DNA from 2 places in the Rhizobium bangladeshense genome. Region 1 is predicted to be linked to the other one. Evidence: riboswitches for the same ligand, from Rfam matches in the RefSeq annotation. Region 1 holds a riboswitch; the other holds the start of a gene.

What was found. Region 1 has a riboswitch for S-adenosylmethionine ahead of J2J98_RS02535 (O-succinylhomoserine sulfhydrylase). Riboswitches for the same ligand answer to the same signal wherever they lie in the genome.
Region 2: it holds a riboswitch for S-adenosylmethionine, as region 1 does, so the genes downstream of both, metA (homoserine O-acetyltransferase MetA) here and J2J98_RS02535 (O-succinylhomoserine sulfhydrylase) in region 1, are expected to answer to the same signal.

What each region holds. Positions count from the first base shown of each region.
Region 1 is NZ_CP071612.1:519,004-530,508, reverse strand. It holds gene J2J98_RS02570 (thermonuclease family protein) at 1-188, shown strand, start outside; gene J2J98_RS02565 (tellurite resistance TerB family protein) at 278-691, shown strand; gene J2J98_RS02560 (transporter substrate-binding domain-containing protein) at 923-1,798, opposite strand; gene J2J98_RS02555 (methyl-accepting chemotaxis protein) at 2,277-4,286, shown strand; gene J2J98_RS02550 (hypothetical protein) at 4,421-4,699, shown strand; tRNA gene J2J98_RS02545 (tRNA-Gly) at 4,724-4,797, opposite strand; gene J2J98_RS02540 (2'-deoxycytidine 5'-triphosphate deaminase) at 4,858-5,952, opposite strand; SAM riboswitch at 6,025-6,103, shown strand; gene J2J98_RS02535 (O-succinylhomoserine sulfhydrylase) at 6,148-7,332, shown strand; gene apaG (Co2+/Mg2+ efflux protein ApaG) at 7,556-7,948, shown strand; gene J2J98_RS02525 (hypothetical protein) at 8,131-8,715, opposite strand; gene J2J98_RS02520 (Hsp33 family molecular chaperone) at 8,826-9,818, opposite strand; gene argF (ornithine carbamoyltransferase) at 9,909-10,823, opposite strand; gene J2J98_RS02510 (aspartate aminotransferase family protein) at 10,861-11,505, opposite strand, start outside.
Region 2 is NZ_CP071612.1:4,250,238-4,261,742, reverse strand. It holds gene J2J98_RS20525 (GntR family transcriptional regulator) at 1-386, opposite strand, end outside; gene J2J98_RS20520 (aldose epimerase family protein) at 526-1,548, opposite strand; gene metA (homoserine O-acetyltransferase MetA) at 1,689-2,612, opposite strand; SAM riboswitch at 2,662-2,739, opposite strand; gene J2J98_RS20510 (ABC transporter ATP-binding protein/permease) at 2,895-4,769, shown strand; gene J2J98_RS20505 (ABC-F family ATP-binding cassette domain-containing protein) at 4,794-6,614, opposite strand; gene J2J98_RS20500 (thiamine diphosphokinase) at 6,618-7,268, opposite strand; gene J2J98_RS20495 (MarR family winged helix-turn-helix transcriptional regulator) at 7,335-7,862, opposite strand; gene J2J98_RS20490 (MDR family MFS transporter) at 7,977-9,515, shown strand; gene J2J98_RS20485 (M48 family metalloprotease) at 9,904-11,448, shown strand; gene J2J98_RS20480 (RNA polymerase factor sigma-32) at 11,499-11,505, opposite strand, start outside.

The DNA.
Region 1 (11,505 bases):
ACCTCGACGCGGTCGAATGGAAGGGAACGGCGATCGCCACCTGCCGGCTCGGCACGCAAGATCTCGGTACGTGGCTTGCGGAAAACGGCTGGGCGGAAGCTGAGGCGGGTTCGCCGCTTGCACCAATCGCCGAGAAGACGAGGCAAGCGCAGAAAGGCATTTACGGCGGAGACCCGCGCCGCAAATGACAGGCCGCCCGCCGGTGCGAGATGCTGCCGATCCCTTGTAATGGCCGTCGCCAATTCCTAATCTCGGCTGATTGAAAAAGGAATCACCAATGAATAAGCCGCTTTCCGCCCATGACGCCCTGATCTACGTGATGGTGATGGCATCCGCCGTCGACAGCACGATGAACGACCGGGAGATGACGAGAATCGGCCAACTGATCGGTTTCCTGCCGGTTTTCAAGGATTTCGACGACGACAAGCTGATTTCGATAGCGCGCGACTGTGCCTCGCTGCTTGCCGGGCCTGAGGGCCTCGACGTCGTTCTCGAAACCGTACGCGACACGCTGCCGACAAAACTCTACGACACGGCCTATGCACTTGCCGTCGAAGTGGCCTCCGCCGATCTCTCGGTCAAGGCTGAGGAACTGCGGCTGCTCAGCCTGCTGCGTGACCGGCTCGGGCTCGACAAGCTCACCTGCGCGGCGATCGAACGCAGCGCGATTGCCCGCTTCCGCAAGGGATAAGCGGAGAGCCTTTCCTGGTCAGATTGAAGCATTCTGCCGGAGCAAGTTTTCGTCAGGGCAGAGATGCCCGGCCCACCGACCGCATCGCTTCGCCATGCGAAGCGATAAGTGCGTCCGGCGATTCCAAAGTCTTGCAGATTTGCCAGGCAAATCTGCGGGAGGGTTGGCTGAAACGGGCCAGGCTGATGAGCCAACAGAACGCTTCAATCTGACCAGGAAAGGCTCTAAGGCTCAGTAGAGGCCGTAGGGAAAATACCGCAGATAAATTTCCTGAAGACGGCCGTTGCGCGACAGTGCGGCAAGCGCATGGTCGATGGCGGAAGTGAGCACGGTGTCCTTCTGCCGCAGCATGATCGTCATTCCCTCGCCGAGGAAATGTTCGGAGAGGTAAGGGCCGTCGAACAGCGCGCAGCATCTGCCAGAGGCCGGCGAAGAGACCCAGAAAGAAAGCTGCAGCGCATCGGCGAATGCGGCATCGACCTTGCGCTCCTTCAACGCCGCAAGCAGGGCGTCCTTGGTGTCGAAGGTTTGTGCCTTCAAGGCCGGGAAAAAGGTGGCAAGCATCGCCTCATGTACCGTGCCTTTGACGACGCCGACCGAATGGTTCGACAGTGCGGCAGCGGTCTTTCCATCGAACGGAGCGCCAAGATTGCGCACGAAACGCGCCGGCAGCATCAGATATGGCCTGGAGAATAGAAATTGCCGACGCAACTCCGGGGTCACCGCAAGGCCGGCGATGACGGCATCGCCCTGCGAGGCGGCGAGCGCATCCTTGAGATCGGCGAAAGGCATCGCCTGGATCTGGCACTTGTCTGAAATCTCGAGCTCGCCGCAAATTTCGCGGGCGAGATCGACGTTGAAACCGGAAAGCTTGCCATTCTGATCGGTGAAATTAAATGGCGGGAAATCAACCGACGTCAGAAAGCGCAAGCGGACCAGCGAGGAGAGATCAGGCCTGGCGAGACGCTCGCGGGCATCGAAGAGCAGCGGCAGCGAGGGGGCAGCCTGCTGGGCGGATGCGGCAAAGCTTGAAAACAGCGCTACCAGAAACAGGCCGGCCGCCAGAAAGGCCCTGAGAGTCGGGGATGCCTGCTGGGTTTCAATCATGGTGATCCAGTCTCGGGGTTCAGCGTCGAAACGTTGCGGGGTCGATGAGATGTAACAGAGTCATGCTCGGCGGGGAATATGTATGGGATTGGGCGAACGCATGAGGCTCAGGAACTGATTGGCCGCGGCATCCTCCCACGCCTCGAAGGCAGGAGCCTCGAGGAACACGCTCCAGCATCGCCCCTTGCATTCCGCAACCACGCCGCACCCGTCTCGCCCTTCGAGGCCCCTCTCGAGCGGATGGCGCAAACCTCCTGCTCCCCTCAAAATTAAGGGCGGGCCAGCGCCTCCACGTTAGCGCGGAATTAAAGAATATCGCCTCTATTTGTCGCGACGACACGAGGCGCCCGCTGGCCGATGGCATGATGCACGCGTCACTCCACTTCCGGCGCCGCGACAGCCAGGCAGCGCTCTTTACGACTATAATCTCCAAACACCGGACGCGCGGCGAGCCGGGCAAAATCGGGTGACATTTCCCATGTTGAAGCATCTGAAGATCCGCACCAAAATCATTTCGGTCGTGGCGCTCATCGGGCTGATCACGATGGCGGGGCTGGTCTATATCATCTCCGAGTTCCGCCGGGCGGACGCCGCCTATAGCGTCTTTATCGATCATGAGGCACAGGCCTCGATGCTGAGCGCGCGCGCCAGCGCCTCTGTCGTAGCTTCGGTGCTGCAGGTCACGTTGGTTGCCGAAATGCAGCCCGACACGCCGACGTACCAGACAGCGCTTGCCACCCCGAGCAAGCTGCCGCAGGCTCGCGACCGGATGAGACAGGCCCTCGCACTCCTTCCGAGCCGCAAGGCGGCGATCGACGAAATTCAGGCGGGCATCGATGAAATCGAAGCCCTGGCCAATAAGATCATCGAGCAGAGCAAGGGCGAGGATCGGGCCGGCGCACTCGCCAATGTTGCGCTGATCAATGCCAGGCTCGATGCGCTGACGCCGAAGATGATCGCCAACAATGATGCGATGATGGCGATGCTCAACGACGGCGGCGACGCGCTTTCGGCGTCCGTCAGCGGCCGGATCACCTTCTGTTTCGTCCTGATCGGCATTGCCGTTCTCGCCGCGATCGGCTTCTCCGTTGCCGTGGCGCAAAAAGGCATCGCCGGCCCGATGACGAAGCTCAGCCTGCGCATGAAGCGGCTTGCCGAAGGCGACACCGATAGCGATATCAGCGGTCTCGATCGCCGCGACGAAGTCGGCCAGATGGCAAAGGCGGTTTCGATCTTCCGCGACAATGCGATCGAGCGTCGTCAAATCGAGGCGCGCGCCGATGCGGACCGCAGTGTCAGCGAGCGCGAGCGACGCGAACGCGAGGCGCAGAAAGCTCGCGAGGCGGCCGAGCTCGAACGCGCCGTCGCAGCCCTTGGCGACGGCCTGCGCCGCCTTGCCGCCGGCGATCTCGCCTCATCCATCGGCGAGCCCTTCGTCGCCCATCTCGATGCGTTGCGCCAGGATTTCAACCACTCGCTCGAGAAGCTCAACGAGACCATGCAGGCGGTCGGCGCCAATGCGCGGGCCATCGGCGCCGGCGCCAACGAGATCCGTTCTTCCGCAGATGAGCTTTCCCGGCGAACGGAACAGCAGTCGGCCTCCGTCGAAGAAACCGCAGCGGCGCTGGAAGAGATTACCACGACGGTGCGCGACGCGGCCAAGCGCGCCGCGGAGGCGAGCCAGCTCGTCACCCGCACACGCCTCGGCGCCGAAAAATCCGGCGAGATCGTCCGCAAGGCCGTATCCGCCATGCAGGAGATCGAAAGGTCCTCCGGCGAAATTTCCAATATCATCGGCGTCATCGACGATATTGCCTTCCAGACCAACCTGCTGGCCTTGAATGCCGGTGTGGAAGCCGCGCGCGCCGGCGAGGCCGGCAAAGGTTTTGCGGTCGTAGCCCAGGAAGTGCGCGAACTCGCCCAGCGCTCGGCCAATGCCGCCAAGGAGATCAAGTCGCTGATCACCAATTCCGGCTCGCATGTGCAAACCGGCGTCACGCTGGTCGGCGAGACCGGCAAGGCGCTCGATGCGATCGTCACCGAGGTGCAGGAGATCAACCAGCACGTCCACGCGATCGCCGAAGCCTCCCGGGAGCAGTCGATCGGGCTGCAGGAGATCAACACCGCCGTCAACACCATGGACCAGGGCACGCAGCAGAATGCGGCGATGGTCGAGCAATCCACCGCCGCCAGCCACAGCCTCGCCAGCGAAGCGGCAGCGCTCAACACGCTGCTCGGCCAATTCCGGCTGACCGGCACAGGCGGTTTTGCCGCCGCTGCACCGATCGCGTCCGTCCGGCCGCCGGCCGCGGCACCTCGCGCGGCAGCGCGCCCGGCAGTCAGGGCAGCCCCGATCCGCATCGCCAAGGAAGGAACGGTGCGCCCCGCCGCCTCCCCGGCCCGCGCGCTCGGTCAACAGCTCGTCAGCGCCTTCGGCCCCAACAGCAGCACGCCGATAAGCAAGGATGGCGACTGGACGGAATTCTGAGCCGGTTGAAAGTATCGCGCGACGTTCCAGGCGCCACTTCCCGAAGGAGTGATGGCCGAGGCGCCGTTTCATCTGCTGCGCCTGTTCCGATCGGGAGTAAGATCGCGGCGTTCGGCGCACCGGAAGGGATAGACATGAAACCGGCAATCATCGGCCTCATCGGCACTCTTGTTCTCGCGGGATGCAACACCGTCAGCTACAGTGGACCGGGTCTTGAACCGATCCCGGGCAGCATCACCTATAATGGCCAGCCGCGCAGCAAGCTCACCAAATCCCCGCCCGGCTCCAGCTTCCCGCATAATTTCATCGACCAGTATGGCCGGGAGGTGGAGGAAACCTACATCATCCAGCCCGACCGGAGCCTGATCATCGCGCATCGGCAATACAAACCGATACGGTTTTTCGGGGATTAGGTTTTAATCGCATCACTGGGAAATTGGAGCGGGTGAAGGGAATCGAACCCTCGTATTCAGCTTGGGAAGCTGCTGCTCTACCATTGAGCTACACCCGCGATGCGCTGAGATTTCCAACAGATGGGGGCCGCTGTCAAGTCGCGACCCTCCGGCAGGCGTCAGATGCGGAAGTGCTTCGAGAGCTTGAGGCCCTGGGCCTGGTAGTTGGAGCCGAGACCGGAGCCGTAGAGGCTGGTGGGTTTTTCCTGCATGTGCTCGTAGACGAGGCGGCCGACGATCTGGCCGTCTTCGAGGATGAAGGGCACTTCGTGGCTGCGCACTTCCAGGACGGCGCGGCTGCCGCGACCGCCGGCCGGCGCGTGGCCGAAGCCCGGATCGAAGAAGCCGGCATAATGGACGCGGAATTCGCCGACCAGCGGATCGAAGGGGGTCATCTCGGCGGCATAATCCGGCGGCACATGCACGGCCTCACGCGAGACGAGGATATAGAATTCGTCGGGATCGAGGATCAGTTCGTTGCGACCGCGGCTGTAAAGCGGCTCCCAGAAATCGAAGATGTCGTGCTGGTCCTTTTCGTCGACATCGACGACGGCGGTGTGGTGTTTGCCGCGATAGCCGATCAGGCCGTCCTTGTCGCCGGAGAGATCGATCGAAAGCGCGATGCCGCCGCCGGAGACGTTCGGCTGCTTGCTAGCGACGAGCGTCTCGCTTTCATGCAGCTTCAGAAGTTCCGGCTCCCCGAGCACGGACTGGCCGACGCGGAATCGGATCTGCGAGAGGCGCGAGCCGCGGCGCACGACGATCGGGAAGGTGCGCGGGCTGATTTCCAGATAGAGCGGCCCGGAATAACCTGACGGTATCTTGTCGAATTCCTGGGCGTAGTCGGTGATGACGCGGGTGAAGATGTCGAGCCTTCCGGTCGAGCTCTTCGGATTCGCCGAGGCCGACATGTCGGCCGGCAGCGCCAGGCTCTCCATCAATGGCACGATATAGACACAGCCGGTTTCGAGCACCGCGCCCTGGGAAAGGTCGATCACGTGCAGGCTCAGCCGGTCGAGCTTGTCCGACACCAGATGCGAGGGGCCGGGCATGAACGAGGCGCGCACTCGAAAGGCCTTTGCGCCCAAGCGAAGGTCGAGGCTTGCCGGCTGGATCTGATCGCGGTCCAGCTCCCGCTCGGAGATAAGACGCCCCGTTTCAAACAGCGCCGAAATCGCGCGGTCCGCCAGAATTCCAGTGTCGCGAGCCATCATGCCCCATCCATCTTTTGCGCCGACAAAACCAAACTCGGGGAATTGACGCAAGCAGCTAACAGCAGTATTGCAGAATTATCCCGTGGTGATTTGGCCGGTCGGCTTGCAGCCACGTTAAACAAGTGGCTAAAAAGACCGGGTTATGAAACCGGTCTGCTTTTGCGGCCGGTTTTTTTGTTATGTGAAGGTGATGGCATGAGCAAGACCTGGCGCCCGGCAACCCAACTCGTCCATGGCGGCACGCTGCGTTCGCAATATGGCGAAACGTCCGAGGCAATCTATCTCACGCAGGGTTTCGTCTATGAGACGTCGGAAGCGGCCGAAGCCCGCTTCAAGGGCGAAACGGACGGCTTCATCTACGCCCGCTACGGCAGCCCGACCAACGACATGTTCGAAAAGCGCATGTGCGCATTGGAAGGCGCCGAAGACGCCCGCGCCACCGCTTCCGGCATGGCGGCCGTCACCGCCGCCGTCCTCTGCCAGGTCAAGGCGGGCGACCATATCGTCGCCGCCCGCGCTCTGTTCGGCTCCTGCCGCTGGGTGGTGGAAACGCTGGCACCGAAATACGGGATCGAATGCACGCTGGTCGACGGCCGCGATCTCGCCAACTGGGAGAAGGCCATCCGGCCGAACACCAAGGTGTTCTTCCTGGAAAGCCCGACCAACCCGACGCTCGAGGTGATCGACATATCAGGCGTCGCCAGACTCGCCAATCAGATCGGCGCCAAGGTGGTGGTCGACAACGTCTTCGCAACGCCGCTCTTCCAAAAGCCGCTCGAACTCGGCGCCCATATCGTCGTCTATTCCGCCACCAAGCATATCGACGGCCAGGGCCGGTGCCTGGGCGGCGTGGTGCTCGCCGACAAGGCGTGGATCGACGAGAACCTGCACGACTACTTCCGCCACACAGGCCCGGCCATGTCGCCATTCAATGCCTGGACACTTCTGAAGGGCATCGAGACGCTGCCGCTGCGGGTGAAACAGCAGACTGAGAATGCAGCAAGGATCGCCGACTTCCTGGCCGACCAAAACAAGATTGCCAAGGTGATCTATCCCGGGCGCGAGGATCACCCGCAGGCCGACATCATCGCCAGTCAGATGACCGGCGGCTCGACGCTTGTTGCCTTCGAGCTGAAAGGCGGCAAGGAAGCTGCCTTCGCCCTGCAGAATGCGCTCGAGATCATCAAGATTTCCAACAATCTCGGCGACAGCAAGAGCCTGATCACCCATCCGGCGACGACGACGCACAAGAACCTGACGGAAGAAGCGCGTGCCGAACTCGGCATTTCTCCGGGCACAGTGCGCCTTTCGGCCGGCATCGAGGACACGGAAGACCTGATCGAGGATTTCGCGCGGGCACTCGCCAAGGTCTCGGGCTGACCGACGACAATGGCGGCCGGGCTTCATGCAAATCCGGCCGCCCATCTGCGGGAACAAGTTCACCCGCGCCGGCGTTGCGAAGTAAAATTAACGCTGGCAATTAGGCTTAACGATCGAAAACCATTCGATCATGAGCATTTGACCGCTGATCAACGTTCCGTTTCTTGACGGGCAGGCCCTTCTTATAAGATACGGGTAACATATCTTGACTAAGGTGCAAGGCATGTATCGCGCCCTCACAAGAGATATCGAAGTCGTGGTCGAACCGTTCTATCTGGAGGAGCAATCCGATCCGGAAGACGATCGCTATGTCTGGGGTTACCGGATTGTTATCAGCAACAATTCCGGCGTCGCTGTCCGCCTGGTCAACCGCTACTGGAACATCACCGACCAGAACGGACAGGTGGACGAGGTGACCGGTCCGGGGGTCGTCGGCGAACAGCCGCGGCTCAGCCCGGGCGACACCTATGAATATTCTTCCGGCTGCCCGCTCGACACGCCGTCAGGGCTGATGTTCGGCCATTACCAGATGGAAACGGATGAAGGCGAGCTGTTCGACGTCGACATCCCCGCCTTCTCGCTGGATTCGCCGGGTCTGCTACGCGTGCTTAATTGAACGCGTAGCGTAGAAAATGCTACTCATCACTGCAAAGTAGCAGAACGTTCTGGTGGACGTGCGACCCAGATTGCGGAGCCTTGCCCCTTCATCCGCGTGCCGGCGCCGACCAATACCTGGGGGATGCAAGATCGATCTGGTCGCACAGCCGTGGATCCCAGGCTTGCCCAATTATCAATCTACTAAAGATCGAAAGGATCCGAGGCCTGAGTACCTGGCTTTGCTTCGAACGGATCTTTAGATTGCGGCGGTGCTGGCTGTTTTGCGACCGCATCGTTTACCGCCTTTTGGCAGGCGAGCAACTCATCCGCTGCCCTGGCGGAATCTTTCAGACCGAGGGCTACAATCTGCTTTCCTCTAAAGCTGGCGCGGAAACTCAGTTTACCCGCAAACTCCGCAATCAAGTCAGGATCCTTGGAATCAATCCATAATGATTTGAAGCCAGGGAGATCCAGACCTGTCGCATCAGCCGTCCATTTATACTCGCCTAACGAGAGTTCGAGGGGATAGCGCTTCCCTTTCTCCAGGGATTTCCAGTTTGGATTTCCGAGCATGATGTAAAAAGGGTTGTCCTTTTTCCGGAGATTGAAACCAAGACGAAAAATGGTGTCGTCATCAAAGGAAGTCAGAACAAAACAGCCATTGTCTAAGGTCGGATCGACAGCCACGCTCCAATCGCCGATCTCTTTCCATTGGTTTGTCTCGTCAGCCAAGCCAATTCGTGGCATCGCAGCCGTTAATGCGAGTACGAAATATAAAAAGCGCATAAGGCCCACCCCAAAGTACCAGTTGGGGAATAGGTGCACAGTAACTACCGAAAGTCGAGCCACGGTGCCGCTGCAATGCCATTTTTTTCGCGCGCTGCGCGCGACCGATGTTATTCCGCCGGCTGAAGCTCGGCCGCCTGGAAGCGATAGGTGGTCGAGCAGAATTCGCAGGTCACGGCGATTTCGCCATTTTCCTGGCTGGCCTCGATCTCCTCGGCGGTGAAGCCCTTCAGCACGTTACCGATCTTTTCCCGCGAACAGCTGCAGCGGTCGAAGACGGCGCGCGGTTCGTAGACGCGCACGCCGCGCTCGTGGAACAGGCGGAACAAGAGCCGTTCTGTGCCGACCTGCGGATCCGTCAACTCATCGGCGTCGATGGTCTCGACAAGCGAACGCGCTTCGACCCAGGCGTCGTCCTCGCCATGGGGGCGGTCGCCGTTGTCGCCGTCACCGCCGTGGAGATCGGGGTGGCGCATGCGCTCCGGCGCCTCCGGCAGGAACTGGGCGACGAGACCGCCGGCGCGCCAGCGATGGCGCGGCTTGCCGGCGTCGTCACGGTCCAAGAGTTCGGCCGCAGCCAGGCGCACGCGCGTCGGGATCTGCTCCGACTGGCGGAAATAGACACCGGCAATCTCTTCGAGCGAGGTGCCATCGAGCGCGACGATGCCCTGATAGGGTTGAGCGAACTTGCCTTGATCGATGGTGAAGGCGAGCACGCCCTTGCCGAGCAACTGCTCCGGCTCGGTCTCGCCTGATGCGACGGCCTTGTCGAGCAGCGACCGGTCAAAACGGGCATAAGCACGGACGTTGTCAGGCGTCGAGAAATCGGCGACGAGGAGATCGACCGGGCCGTCGCCCTTGGTCTGCACAGTGAACTTGCCGTCGAACTTCAGCGAGGTGCCGAGCAGCACCGTCAGCACGACCACTTCGGCAAGCAGCCGGGCGACGGGCGCGGGATAGTGATGGCGCTCGAGAATGGCATCGAGCATGGGCCCGAGCTGGACGGCGCGACCGCGCACATCCAGACCCTCCACCTGAAAGGGGACGACATGATCATCGCCGGCGAAATCGAACTGGCCGAGGGCGGCTGCAGCTTCTGCCATGGCATTCACTCCTAGTTCTCAAGCAAAGGGTCAGCGTGCCCTTCGCTCGCGCGGCCGCAAGTCCGTGACTTACAGGCTTCCGATTATGGTTCAGATCGCGCCCAGGCACCAAGCAAGAATCGACTTCTGCGCATGAAGACGGTTTTCCGCCTCATCGAAGACCACGGATTGCGGGCCGTCGATCACCTCGTCCGTCACTTCCTCACCGCGATGAGCGGGCAGGCAATGCATGAACAATGCATCATTGCCGGCCTTGGCCATCAAGGCCGCATTGACCTGATAAGGCTGGAAGACGTTGTGACCCCGGGCCCGATGTTCCTGATTCATGGAGACCCAGGTATCGGTCACCACGCAATCGGCGCCGGCGACCGCACGGTCGGCATCATGGCAGAGCATGATTTCGGCGCCCTCATTGCGGGCCCAGTTCAGATAGTGATCCTTGGGCTCCGAACCAAGGGGCACGGCCATGTTCATGCGGTAGCCGAAGCGCGCGGCGCCTTCGACCAGCGAATGCAGCACATTGTTGCCGTCGCCGGTCCAGGCGATGGTCTTGCCCTTGATCGGGCCGCGGTGCTCCTCGTAGGTCATGATATCGGCCATGATCTGGCAAGGATGGGTATCATCCGTCAGCGCATTGATGACAGGCACGGTCGCGTGCTCGGCAAGCTCCAGCAGGCGCGAATGCTCGGTCGTGCGGATCATGATTGCATCGACATAACGCGACAGCACCTTGGCGGTGTCCCCGATCGTCTCGGCGCGGCCGAGCTGCATTTCGGTGCCCGAAAGGAAGAGTGTTTCGCCGCCGAGCTGACGCATGCCGACGTCGAAGGAGACGCGGGTGCGCGTCGACGGTTTCTCGAAGATCATCGCCAGCATCTTGCCGGCGAGCGGCTTGTCGTCTTTGCCGGCCTTGAAGGCCTGCTTGCGGGCGAGCGCGTCGTTCATGATGGTTCTGAGGTCGGCTGATGTGACCGCCGAAAGATCTAGGAAATGTTTGGGAGCCATGTTCTTACCTGTCGTGCGCCCGAAGGCGGCGATCCTTTCAAGCCGTCTTCTTGACCTTGGAGGCGCGGATGCTCTCGGCGGCGCGCTCGAGGCGCGCGAGCCCTTCGCGGGCTTCCTCGGCAGTGACGACGAGCGGAGGAAGAAGGCGGATGACGTTGTCGCCCGCCGGCACGCCGAGCAGGTGCGCGGCGCGGATCGCCTGCAGCAGTTCGGCGGAGGAAACCGCAGCCTTGACGCCGAGCAGAAGCCCCTCGCCTCTGATATCCTCGATCACGTCGGGATAACGATCCTTGAGCGAGGCAAGCCCCTGACGGAAGACGAGCGCCACGTCGCGCACATGCTCAAGGAAACCATCCGCGAGAATGATATCGAGCACGGCGCTGCCAACGGCCATGGCAAGCGGATTGCCGCCATAGGTCGAACCATGCGTGCCGGCCTTCATTCCGGAAGCGGCCTCCGCGGTGGCAAGGCAGGCTCCGAGCGGGAAACCGCCGCCGATGCCCTTGGCAACGGCCATGATGTCGGGTGTGATGCCGGACCATTCATGGGCGAAGAGCTTGCCGGTGCGGCCGACGCCCGTCTGCACCTCGTCGAGGATCAACAGCAGGCCCTTTTCGTCGCAGATCTGGCGAAGCGCCTTCATGAACTCGTTGGTTGCAGGACGCACACCGCCCTCGCCCTG
Region 2 (11,505 bases), 630 kb from region 1:
GGCGACGGCGTGTTGACCTCCTGCGACAATATTCGTGCGGCCGGCAGACGCCCGCGCGAGCGCATGTCGGCGGAGAAGGAGGAAAGCCGCCAGAGCGACTGTTCCATGCGCTCCACCTTGCCCGATACGAAGGTACCGCTTCCATGGCGCGATTCCAGCGCGCCCGCCGCCATCAGGTCGCGATAGGCGGTGCGTACGGTGACGCGGCCGAGCTTGAGAGCCTCCGCAAGGTCGCGCTCGCCCGGCAGCGCCGCGCCGGGCTTCAGCAATCCTTCCTGAATGAGACTGGTCAGCGCCTGAGCCAGCCGCTTGTAGAGCGGGCCGGCCAGAGCGTCGTCGCGCAGGCCGCGTCTGCTCAGTTCCGCTATCAGACTGGTTCTATTCATGGGTTGGCAATAGAACCTATATAGAACCAATGAGCAAGGGTAAATCGAAGGTGGAGATGAAAAAACCCTCCCCGGTCCGCCGGAGAGGGTTCACAACGATCTAATTTGACAGCCGCGCGTCCGTGGACGCCCGCCTCTTTCAGCTCTTGGTGAAGATATAATCCGTCTCCTGGCGCAGCACCTCGCCCGGACGCAGCACCGCATTCGGGAAGCCCTCGTGGTTGATCGCATCCGGCCAGACCTGGGTCTCCAGGCAGAAGCCGGCGAACGGGCCGTATTTACGCCCGTCGAGGCCGGGAGCCCCTGTGTTGAGCTTAAAGCCGGCATAGAACTGCACGCCCGGCTCGGTGCTGCGCACTTCCAGCGACACGCCGGAATAGAGGCTGCGGGCGAGCGCGACGGTCCGCTTGGCGGTGCGTTCGCGGGACAGGCAGAAATTATGGTCGTACAACACCTGTTCGCTGCCGACGAAACGTTTCATCGGGGCCATCTCGCGGAAATCGAATTCGGTTCCGTCGACGGGCCGGATCTCGCCGGTCGGCACCTGCTTCTCGTCGGTCGGCAGATAGTGATCGGCGGCGATCATGATGTCGTGGCCCAGCGCATCCTCGCGTCCGTCGAGATTGAAATAAGCGTGCTGGCAGACATTGGCGAGCGTCGGCCGATCGCTGGTCGATTCGTAGGTGATCGACAGTTCCCCATTGCCATGCACCCGGAATGTCGCCTGGATGGTGCAATTGCCGGGATAGCCGGCGCGGCCGTCAGGATCGACGATCTTCATTATCAGGCGGTCGACTTCATGCTCGACGATCGTCCAGTTGCGCTTGGCGATATTGTCGCTGCCACCATGCAGATGCGTGACGCCGTTTTCGTTTTGCTCGAGCTGGTAGTCCTTGCCATCGAGCGTGAACCTGCCGCCGCCGACGCGGTTGGCGCAGCGGCCGGGTGTCGCGCCGAAATAGGCCGAATAGAGGGGGTAGCTGTCGAAATCCTCAAAGCCGAGCTGCAGCGGCGCGTCATGGCCCGCAAGGCGCAGATCCTGGATAACCGCACCCCAGGTGATGATTCTGGCCGTCAGCCCTCCGCCCTTAATCTCTGCGCGGTAGACGGTTTCACCCGCCTTCGTCTGCCCGAAAACTTCTCGCTCCAACTTCTCCGACATAATCGACATCCGTTCCGTTCTTTTCCTGGGGGTAGGTCGGGAACCTGCCTTCATTTGCTCCAAACCGCAACCGGTACGACCAGAAAGAAATGCGGCAGCGGCAATGCTGCGGGCCTTGATGTGAAATGCGGCCAGCACGCTCAGAGATCCATACCAATCTCTTCGAGATCGTAGGGTGTCGTCTGATAGATCTCGTTGATCCAATTGCCGAAAAGCAGATGCGCATGGCTGCGCCAGCGGTTCTGCGGCGCAAGCGATGGGTCATTATGCGGGAAGTAGTTGTGCGGCATCTTGATCGGCACGCCGGCATCCACATCGCGAAAATACTCGTCGGAAAGCGAGGTGGAGTCATATTCGACGTGGTTGAACATGTAGAGCCGACGGCCCCTCTTCTCGTGCACGAGGCATACGCCCATCTCGCTGGACTCCATCAGGATTTCCAGGCTTTCGGATTTTTCGATATCTTCGCGGCGTACCTCGGTCCATCGGGACACCGGCACCTCGAAGTTGTCGGAAAAGCCGTTCAGATAGATGGAGGAAGGTTTGAGGTTCCGGTGGCGGTAGACCCCGAAGGCCTTTTCCTTCAGCTCGTATTTCGGAACGCCGTGGAAGTGATAGATCGCCGCCATAGCGCCCCAGCAGACGTTCATCGTCGAATGGACGTTGGTCTCCGTCCAATTGAAGATCTCCTGCATCTCTCCCCAATAGGTAACGTCCTCATAGGGCAGAAGCTCGATTGGCGCCCCGGTGATGATGAAACCGTCGAACTTGCGCTGCTTTACCTCTTCCCAGGTCTGGTAGAAGGCGAGCAGGTGATCTTCGGACGTGTTCTTCGCCTTGTGCCCGCCGATGCGGATGAGCGACAGCTCCACCTGCAGCGGCGAAGCGCCGACGAGGCGGGCCATCTGCAGTTCTGTCTTGATCTTGTTGGGCATCAGGTTGAGCAGGCCGATCTGCAACGGTCTTATATCCTGACGGATCGCCATCGTCTCGGTCATCACCCGCACACCTTCCTGAACCAGGGTTTCGAAGGCGGGCAGAGTATCGGGGATCTTGATGGGCATTGAGGTCACTCGATCAAAAATAAAAAACCGGCGGCGACAAAAAATCGCTACCGGTCCGCACGCGGCCCTTTAGCGACTTTTTTAACGTGGCTGCAAGCCGGCCGGCCAAATCACCACGGAGTGCCTTAATTAGTCCCAGTTGAGCCGCGAATCAACTGCCGAATGCATGCGAGAGCGGCCCGCGCAAGCATCATCACAGTTTAATGACTGATAGAATCTGTTGATAGACCGCTAACGCCACCATGTTAATAATGTCAGCATGGGCGTTGTTGGAAAAGCATGATGGCAGATAAGATCGAGGGGAGGCCGAGCGCCAGGAGGCAAGACAGGGTTGGTTACGATTTCAGCCTGACATATCGCCTCGGAGTAATGTTCTCGGCATTCTGGAATTCTGAAGTGCGTGGCAAGGTGCTGTTTTTGGCCACCGTGCTGATCCTCGTCATCCTGGCGACGGCCTATGGCCAGGTCATCCTCAACGAGTGGAACGCCCCCTTCTACGATTCGCTCGAGCGCCGGGATCTCGGCGAATTCTTCCACCAACTCGAAATCTTCGCGATGATCGCCGGCACGCTGCTGCTGCTCAACGTGCTGCAGGCCTGGCTGAACCAGATGACGGCGCTCTATATGCGTGAGGGCCTGTCGCGCGATCTCGTCGACCAATGGCTGAAGCGCAAGCGGGCGCTGCGGCTCGCCTCCAGCGGCCTGATCGGCGTCAACCCGGACCAGCGCCTGCACGAGGATTCCCGCAATCTTGCTGAAAGCACGACTGGCCTGGTCCTCGGCCTCTTACAGTCGACCATTCTTCTGGTGAGCTTCATCGGCGTGCTTTGGGAGCTGTCGAGCGGCTTCGTCTTCCGCATCAGCGGCCACAGTTTTTCCATTCCGGGCTATATGGTTTGGGCAGCGATTTTCTATGCCGCTTCCGCCTCAGTGCTGAGCCAGGTCGTCGGCCGCAAGCTGGTCAAGCTCAATGCCGACCGGTTCTCGAAAGAGGCCGAACTCCGTTTCACGCTGATGCATGCCAATGAGAACATGCCGGCCATCACCGTCGCGCGGGGCGAAGAGAACGAGCGCCGGCGCATCAACACCGACATCAGTTCGGTGCTGCGGGTCGTCAGGCGACTTGCCATGGCCAACACCAACCTCACCTGGGTTTCGGCCGGCTACGGCTGGCTGGTGATCGTCATCCCGATCATCGTTGCAGCCCCGGCATATTTCTCCGGCGGCCTCACCCTCGGCCAGCTGATGATGTCGGTCGGCGCCTTCAACCAGGTCAATACGGCGCTGCGCTGGTATGTCGCCAATTTCGGCCCGATCGCCGAATGGCGTGCCACGCTGATGCGCGTTACCGACTTCCGCCAGGCATTGCTCGATATGGACGAGGACTTCGATCTGAAGGGCAGCATTGCCTATGAGAACACCGCATCCGACACGCTGACGATGAAGGATGTAGTGATCAATGCCAAGATCGGCGAAGACATCGAGGAATGCGGCGGTTTTCGCCTGCGCGAAACCGATGTCGTGATCAAGGCCGGCGAGAAAATCATGATCAACGGCGATCATAGCGTCAACCGAAAGCTGCTGTTCCAGGCCATGGCCGGGCTCTGGCCGTGCGGCAGCGGCACGATGGGCTTGCCGCCGGTCGACGACATGCTGTTCGTTCCGCAGATCGCCTATGTTCCCGGCGGCACGCTGCGCGAGGCGCTGGCCTTCCCCGAAAGTCCCGATGCCTATGAGAAGGCCGCCGTCGAGGCGGCCCTCGAAAAGGCCGGCCTGCACTCTCTCGTCGCACGGCTGGATACCCGCGCCCGCTGGGACAAGCTGCTCGACGGCGACGAACAGAAGGCGATCGGTTTCGCCCGCCTGCTGCTGGTACGCCCGCGCTGGATCATCTTCGACGAAGTGCTTGAGGGCATGGAGCCGGAATGGCAGGAGACGATGTGCCGAGTGCTGGCTTCGATGCCCGAAACCGGCATGATCTATATCGGCCGCTCTGAAACCTATCTGGAGGCGCTGCAGCCGCGCGTGCTGCATCTGCAGGCGCTGCCTTCGAGGTCCGAGGAGCCGCAGCAGCAGGCCGCCAGGACCGGCGCCAGCGCCAGCGCCGGCGCTTCAGAGCGCCGCGTCGTCCGGCTGGACCCTGCCCGCACCGATTGACGCGAGCGGCTGAGTGCGAAAATCTCAGCCTTCCAGCTCTTCCCGCAGCATTTCGAGCTCCAGCCACTCCTCTTCCATCTTGGTCAGGCTGGCGCGCAGCTTTTCCATCTCGCTTGCAAGCCGGTTGAAGGCAGCGGGGTCGCGCGTGAAGAGATTGGCATCGGCCATGACAAGTTCGCGCTTGGCGATCTCGGCTTCGGCTTTGGCGATCTCCTTCGGCAGATTGTCAAGCGCGAATTTCTGCTTGAAGGAGAGCTTACTCTTCGAGCCTCCGCCGGAAGCTGCTGTCTCCTGCGTCTTCGGCTTCTCCGCCGCCTTCTCGGCCTTCCTGCGCTCTTCGAGCGCGCCTTTGCGCTGTGCCAGCATATCCGTGTAGCCGCCGGCATATTCGATCCATCGACCGTCGGGCGCATCCGGCACGGCGGGCGCGATCGTCGAGGTCACGGTGCGGTCGAGGAAGTCGCGATCGTGGCTGACGAGGATGACGGTGCCGGGAAAACCGGCGACAATTTCCTGCAAGAGATCGAGCGTCTCGATGTCGAGATCGTTGGTGGGTTCGTCGAGGATCAGGAGATTTGCCGGGCGGGCGAGGATGCGCGCCAGCATCAGCCGGGCGCGCTCGCCGCCGGAGAGGCTTTTGATCGGCGTACGCGCCTGTTCCGGCTGGAACAGGAATTCCTTCATGTAGCCGGTGACATGGCGCTGCTCGCCGTTGACGAGCAGGTTTTCGCCGCGCCCCTCCGTCAGGTAGTTCGCGAGCGTATCCTCGGGGTCGAGGTCCTCTCGCTTCTGGTCGAGGGTGGCGATCTCCAGATTGGTGCCGAGCTTAATGGTGCCGCTGTCCGGCGAAAGCTGGCCGGTCAGCATCCTCAGGAGTGTCGTCTTGCCGGCGCCGTTCGGCCCGACGAGACCGATGCAATCGCCGCGGTGCACGCGGATCGAGAACGGCGTGACGATTGCCCGGCTGCCGAAGCTCTTGGTGATCTTCTCGGCCTCGATCACCAGCTTGCCGGATTCCTGGGCGTCCGAAATGGCGGCCTGGACCGTGCCCTGCGGCCCTTTGTGGCCGCGATATTGGGAACGCATCGTCTGCAGCTCGCCAAGACGGCGCATGTTGCGTTTGCGCCGGGCAGTGACGCCGTAGCGCAGCCAGTGTTCCTCGCGCTCAATTGCCTTGCCGAGCTTGTGCTGCTCAAGCTCCTCGGCCTCCAGCACCTGGTCGCGCCAGGCTTCGAAATGTGCAAAGCCCCTGTCGAGCCGGCGCGAGGTGCCGCGGTCGAGCCAGACGGTCGCGGTGGAAACCTTTTCGAGGAAACGACGGTCGTGCGAAATCAGCACGAGGGCGCTGCGAGTTTTCTGCAGCTCGCCTTCCAGCCATTCGATGGTCGGCAGGTCGAGATGGTTGGTCGGCTCGTCGAGCAGAAGAATGTCGGGCTCTGGCGCCAGCACGCGGGCAAGCGCGGCCCGGCGAGATTCGCCGCCGGAAAGGGTGTTCGGATCTTCCTCGCCGGTGAGGCCGAGATGCGACAGGAGATAGACCACGCGATAGGGGTCGTCGCCCGGTCCCAACCCAGCCTCGGCATAGGCCTGTACCGTGCTGAAACCGGCAAAATCCGGTGCCTGTTCGAGATAACGCACCGTCGAGGAGGGATGGCGGAAGACTTCGCCGGACTGCGCCTCGACCATACCGGCGGCGATCTTCAACAGCGTCGATTTTCCCGAGCCGTTGCGCCCGACGAGACAGATCTTGTCGCCGGGCTCGACCTGCAGGGAAGCACCCGCCAGCAACGGCGCGCCGCCAAAGCTCAGGAAGATATCGTCGAGTTTCAGAATGGGAGGGGCCAAAAATCAGACTCCGGAAAGATCATAGGGTCGGGCAAGCACGATCGCCCGGCCGCTCTTGAGCGAAAAGCGAACCTTGCCTTCCGCGACGTTGGAAATTGTGCGTGACGAGCCGAAAGGCAGCTGGAAATCTGCGAGCTGATAACGCGCATTCTCGATGGAAAGCCCCTTCAGCTCGCTGAACCCGGAGACTGAGAACAGGCTGCCTTTGGGAAGGTCCAACTCGATCGTGCCGGCAAGCAGCGGCACAGCCTCTTCCTTGCCAGAGGTCAGCAGCACGTCGAAACCCTCTTCAGCAAGGCCAACGGCCGACAGCAGGTGCTGAAGCGCGTGGTCGGAGCGTTCGCCGGCGAGCGCGCCGGCCAGGATGAGCCGCCGCGCGCCCCGGGCGACCGCTTCCGATACGGCGATTTCGCCGTCTGTTGCCGCCTTCGCTGCGGGATAGGGCAGTTTCGGCACATCGAGAAAATCCCCTTCGAGCTCGGGGGGCGTCGAATCGAAATCGCCGACCCAGAGCTCAGGGATGACACCAAGCGCCATCGCATGCCGCATGCCGCCATCGGCCGCGATGAAGCGGCTGCCGCCGATGGCGCGGCGCAGGCGCTCCGTCGGGCTGAGTTCGCCGCCGAGCAGAATGGTGAAGGTGGATTGGCTCATGGGCACTGCCCTTAGCGCAAACGGGGGGGCGAGGGGAAGAGGCACCGACAGATCGGCGCCGCCACCTCAGCCCGGCGTATCCTTGTCACGCGACAGGAATATCGCCTCGTAACCGGTGATGAAGCGCTCGAAGAGCGTCGCGAAGCGCTCGACATCCGCCGCTGGCCAGTCGGAGACGATCTCGGAGATGATGGCCATTTTCTGCGCGTGGATCTCGGCAAGCAGCGCCTGGCCGGCGTCGGTGATGACCACGACGATCCGCCGTGCATCCGCCTGGGAGGCCTCACGGCGCAACACGTTGCGTCCGACCATCTCGGCCACCACCCGGCTGGCGCGCGACGGGTCGATGCGCAGCATCTCGGCGATCATGCCGACGGTGACCTCGCCGACTGGCTCAGCCCGCCGCACGGCGTCGAGCACGTCGAGATGGGAAAGTTCAAGGCCCGGCGCGGCACTCTGGATCGCCAGCCTGCCGATAAGCCGCCGCCCGGTCATCAGACGCATGCGCGCCATGCTCCGGCCAATGCGAGGCAGGTTCTCGTCGTCCGGCTCGGCCCGGCGGTTGAACAGAATCTTCGTCAGGGTCTCGTTCATGACGGAATCATAACAGAGCGGGCGTCAAAATTGAATATGTCGAGGTCATTCATATGCCATTGACAATTACATGCTGATAGCACATAAAGCGGGTCGAACCGGAAATACGCCCTCATGGACATGCAACCCGCGTCTGCGCCGCTCGTGACGGATCCCCGTCGCCGGCTTATCCTCTTCTTCTTTCTGATGACCGCCATGTTCATGGCGACACTTGATAATCAGATCGTCTCCACGGCGCTGCCGACAATCGTTGGCGAGTTCGGCCATCTCGAACGTTTCGGCTGGATCGGCTCGGCCTACCTCCTGGCGCTCAGCGCCGTCATGCCGCTCTACGGCAAGCTCGGCGATCTTTTCGGCCGCAAGTATGTGATGATGACCGCGATCGCAATCTTCACCGCCGGCTCCGCGGTCTGTGGCCTCGCCGTCTCGATGAACACGCTGATCGCCGCGCGTGTGCTGCAGGGTCTCGGTGGTGGCGGGATCATGGTATCGATCTTTGCCGTCAACGCCGATCTGTTCGAGCCGCGTGAGCGGGCGCGCTATCAAAGCTACTCCAGCCTCGTGCTGATGGCTTCGGGCGCGATCGGCCCGGTGCTCGGAGGGACGATGAGCGACCTCTTCGGCTGGCGCTCGATCTTCCTCGTCAACGTGCCGATCGGTTTCATCGTACTGGCCGGCCTTGCTTTCATGCTGCCCTACCGCAAGCCGAATCGACGCCCGAAGATCGATTATGCCGGCGCGCTCCTGATCGCGCTCACGACGACGAGCATCGTGCTTGCCACAGACAGCAGCGAATTGTTCGGTTCGTTGATTTCACCACAGAGCATGGGGATCGTCGCCTTCGGCGTCGTCTGCGCCGTGAGCTGGGTGTTCGTCGAGCGTCGCGCGCCGGAGCCGATCGTCCCCCTGCAGCTCTTTCGCAACTCGACTTTCAGTCTGCTCCTGGTGATATCGGTCATGGGAGGTGCGATCGCCATCGGCATGGTCAACTATCTCGCTCTCTTCCTGCAGACGACGACCGGCCTTTCGCCATCGGCCGCCGGCCTTCTGTTCATCCTGCTGACCGGTGGTCTCGTCTGCGGATCGCTGTCCGCCGGCCGTATCATCTCGATGACCGGCCGCTACAAACCCTTCGCTATCGCAAGCTTCACCTGCAGCGCTACTGCCTTCGCGCTGATGTCGCAGGTCCACGCGGGAACGCCGATCGCCTTCATCGGCGCGATCATGATGCTGCATGGCATCGGCATCGGTCTTGCGCAGCAGGTTCCCGTCATCGGCGTGCAGAATGCCGCACCGGCCCGCGACGTCGGCGCCGCGACCGGCTCGGTCACGCTCTCTCGCATGGGTGGCGCCTCGATCGCCATCTCAATCTACGGCGCCATCATCGCCTCCGGCCTCGGCAAGGTCGGCGCTCCCATTCCCGGCGCTGCCGATATCGAAAAGCTCACGCCGAAAATGATGGCCGCCCTCCCCGAAGCCAGCCGCCGGGCTGTCGCTGATATCTATGCCGCCGCCTTCTCGCCTCTTTTCATGACTTCCTGCGCGATTGCCGTAATCGGCCTTGCCGCCGCCATGATGCTGAAACCCGTGCAGTTGCCCCGCGCCAGCGAAACGAAGCGACCGCAACCGGCCACGGCGGAAGCAGCGGAATAACCTGCCGGCGTGTAGGGGTCATATTCACCGGCACGCGTCCCTTGTGGCAGTCATAACTAGTAGTTGCAGTTTTCCCGTAGTGCTGCCGCTTTCCGTCCGGTTGTCTCAATCACTCCGTTCTTTTTCCGCGCCGTCGACAAATCTGCGCGTCGTGACGGAACTTTCGCCATAATTTCATTCGAGCGAAGGGAGACCTTGATGTCCGAGGCTTGCCAAAATGCAACGGCGCCACAATTAAACAGAGTTTCGCTATGCAACCGATGCGAAAATCAGCTACAGCAACGACTTGTATCGGCCTAGAGTGCAGCGCGAGATCAGGGGTGCGCACCTGTTGAGTTCCCCTTGCCAAGGCCGGTCCCAATCTGCGGTAAACCGGCAAAACAGCGACATGATGCGGAGAACCAGACTGGACAGCTTGACGACGTGGAAATCGCCCGCGCTTTCCAGTGATGCCATCTCCGCGACGCGTCGCTTCGCCCGTCGCCTCGTGCTGCTTTCAACCGTCGCGGTGGCGTTGAACGGGTGTCAGTCGCTGATCGAACAATCCTACCAGCCGAGCATCTCGCCTTCCTCCAATCCCCAGATCGTTGACGAGGTGCAGAAGAACGATCCCCGTGCGGCGATGGGCGCCCGGGAGCATCCGCGTATCGTGGCGAGTTACGGCGGCGAATATAAGGATGCCAAGACCGAGCGCCTCGTCGCCCGCATCGCCGGCGCGCTGACGGCGGTGTCGGAAAATCCGAGTCAGTCCTACCGGATCACCATCCTGAACTCGCCCGCGATCAACGCCTTCGCGCTGCCAGGCGGTTACCTCTACGTCACCCGTGGCCTACTCGCCCTTGCCAACGACGCCTCGGAAGTCGCCGCTGTGCTGTCGCACGAAATGGGCCACGTGACGGCGAATCACGGTATCGAGCGGCAGAAGCGCGAGGAAGCCGAAGTCATTGCCAGCCGCGTCGTCGCCGAGGTCCTCTCCAGCGATATAGCCGGCAAGCAGGCGCTTGCCCGGGGCAAGCTGCGGCTTGCCGCCTTCTCTCGTCAACAGGAGCTGCAGGCCGATGTCATCGGCGTGCGCATGCTCGGCGAAGCCGGATACGACCCCTATGCCGCCGCCCGCTTCCTCGATTCCATGGCGGCGTACAGCCGCTTCATGTCGGTAGACCCGGAAGCCGACCAGAGCCTCGATTTCCTCTCGAGCCATCCGAATTCCGCTCAGCGCATCGAGCTTGCCCGCACACATGCGCGCGCTTTCGGCCAGGAAGGGACCGTCGGCGACAAGGGCCGCGATTATTATCTCGACGGCATAGACGGCCTGCTCTACGGCGACAGCCCGGAAGAAGGATACGTGCGCGGTCAGACTTTCCTGCATGGCGGCCTCGGCATCCGCTTCGACGTGCCGGCGGACTTCAAGATCGACAACAAGGTCGAGGCCGTAATGGCCACCGGCCCCAACGACATCGCCGTCCGCTTCGATGGCGTCGCCGACAACCAGAACCAGAGCCTCACAAATTATATCTCCAGCGGCTGGGTGACCGGCCTCGATCCATCGACCATTCAGCAAATCACTGTCAATGGCATGGAAGCAGCCACCGCGCGCGCAAGTGCCGACCGCTGGGATTTCGATGTCACCGTCATTCGCAACAATGCGCAGATCTTCCGGTTTCTGACCGCCGTGCCGAAAGGCAGCGGCGCCCTCGAACCGACGGCCAATGTTTTGCGCGCCAGTTTCCGACGCATGACCCCGGCGGAAGCCGCCTCGCTGAAGCCGCTGCGCATTCGCGTCGTTGCCGTCCGGCCCGGCGAGAACATATCGACCCTCGCTGCCCGGATGATGGGCACAGACCGAAAGCTGGATCTCTTCAAGCTCATCAATGCCTTGCCGACGGGTGCGGCGGTTTCCCCTGGCGATCGCGTCAAAATCATCGCTGAATAAAAAAGCCCGGCTTGCGCCGGGCCAGTCAGTGCTGCTGGAGGGTAAAGGGTTCATGCG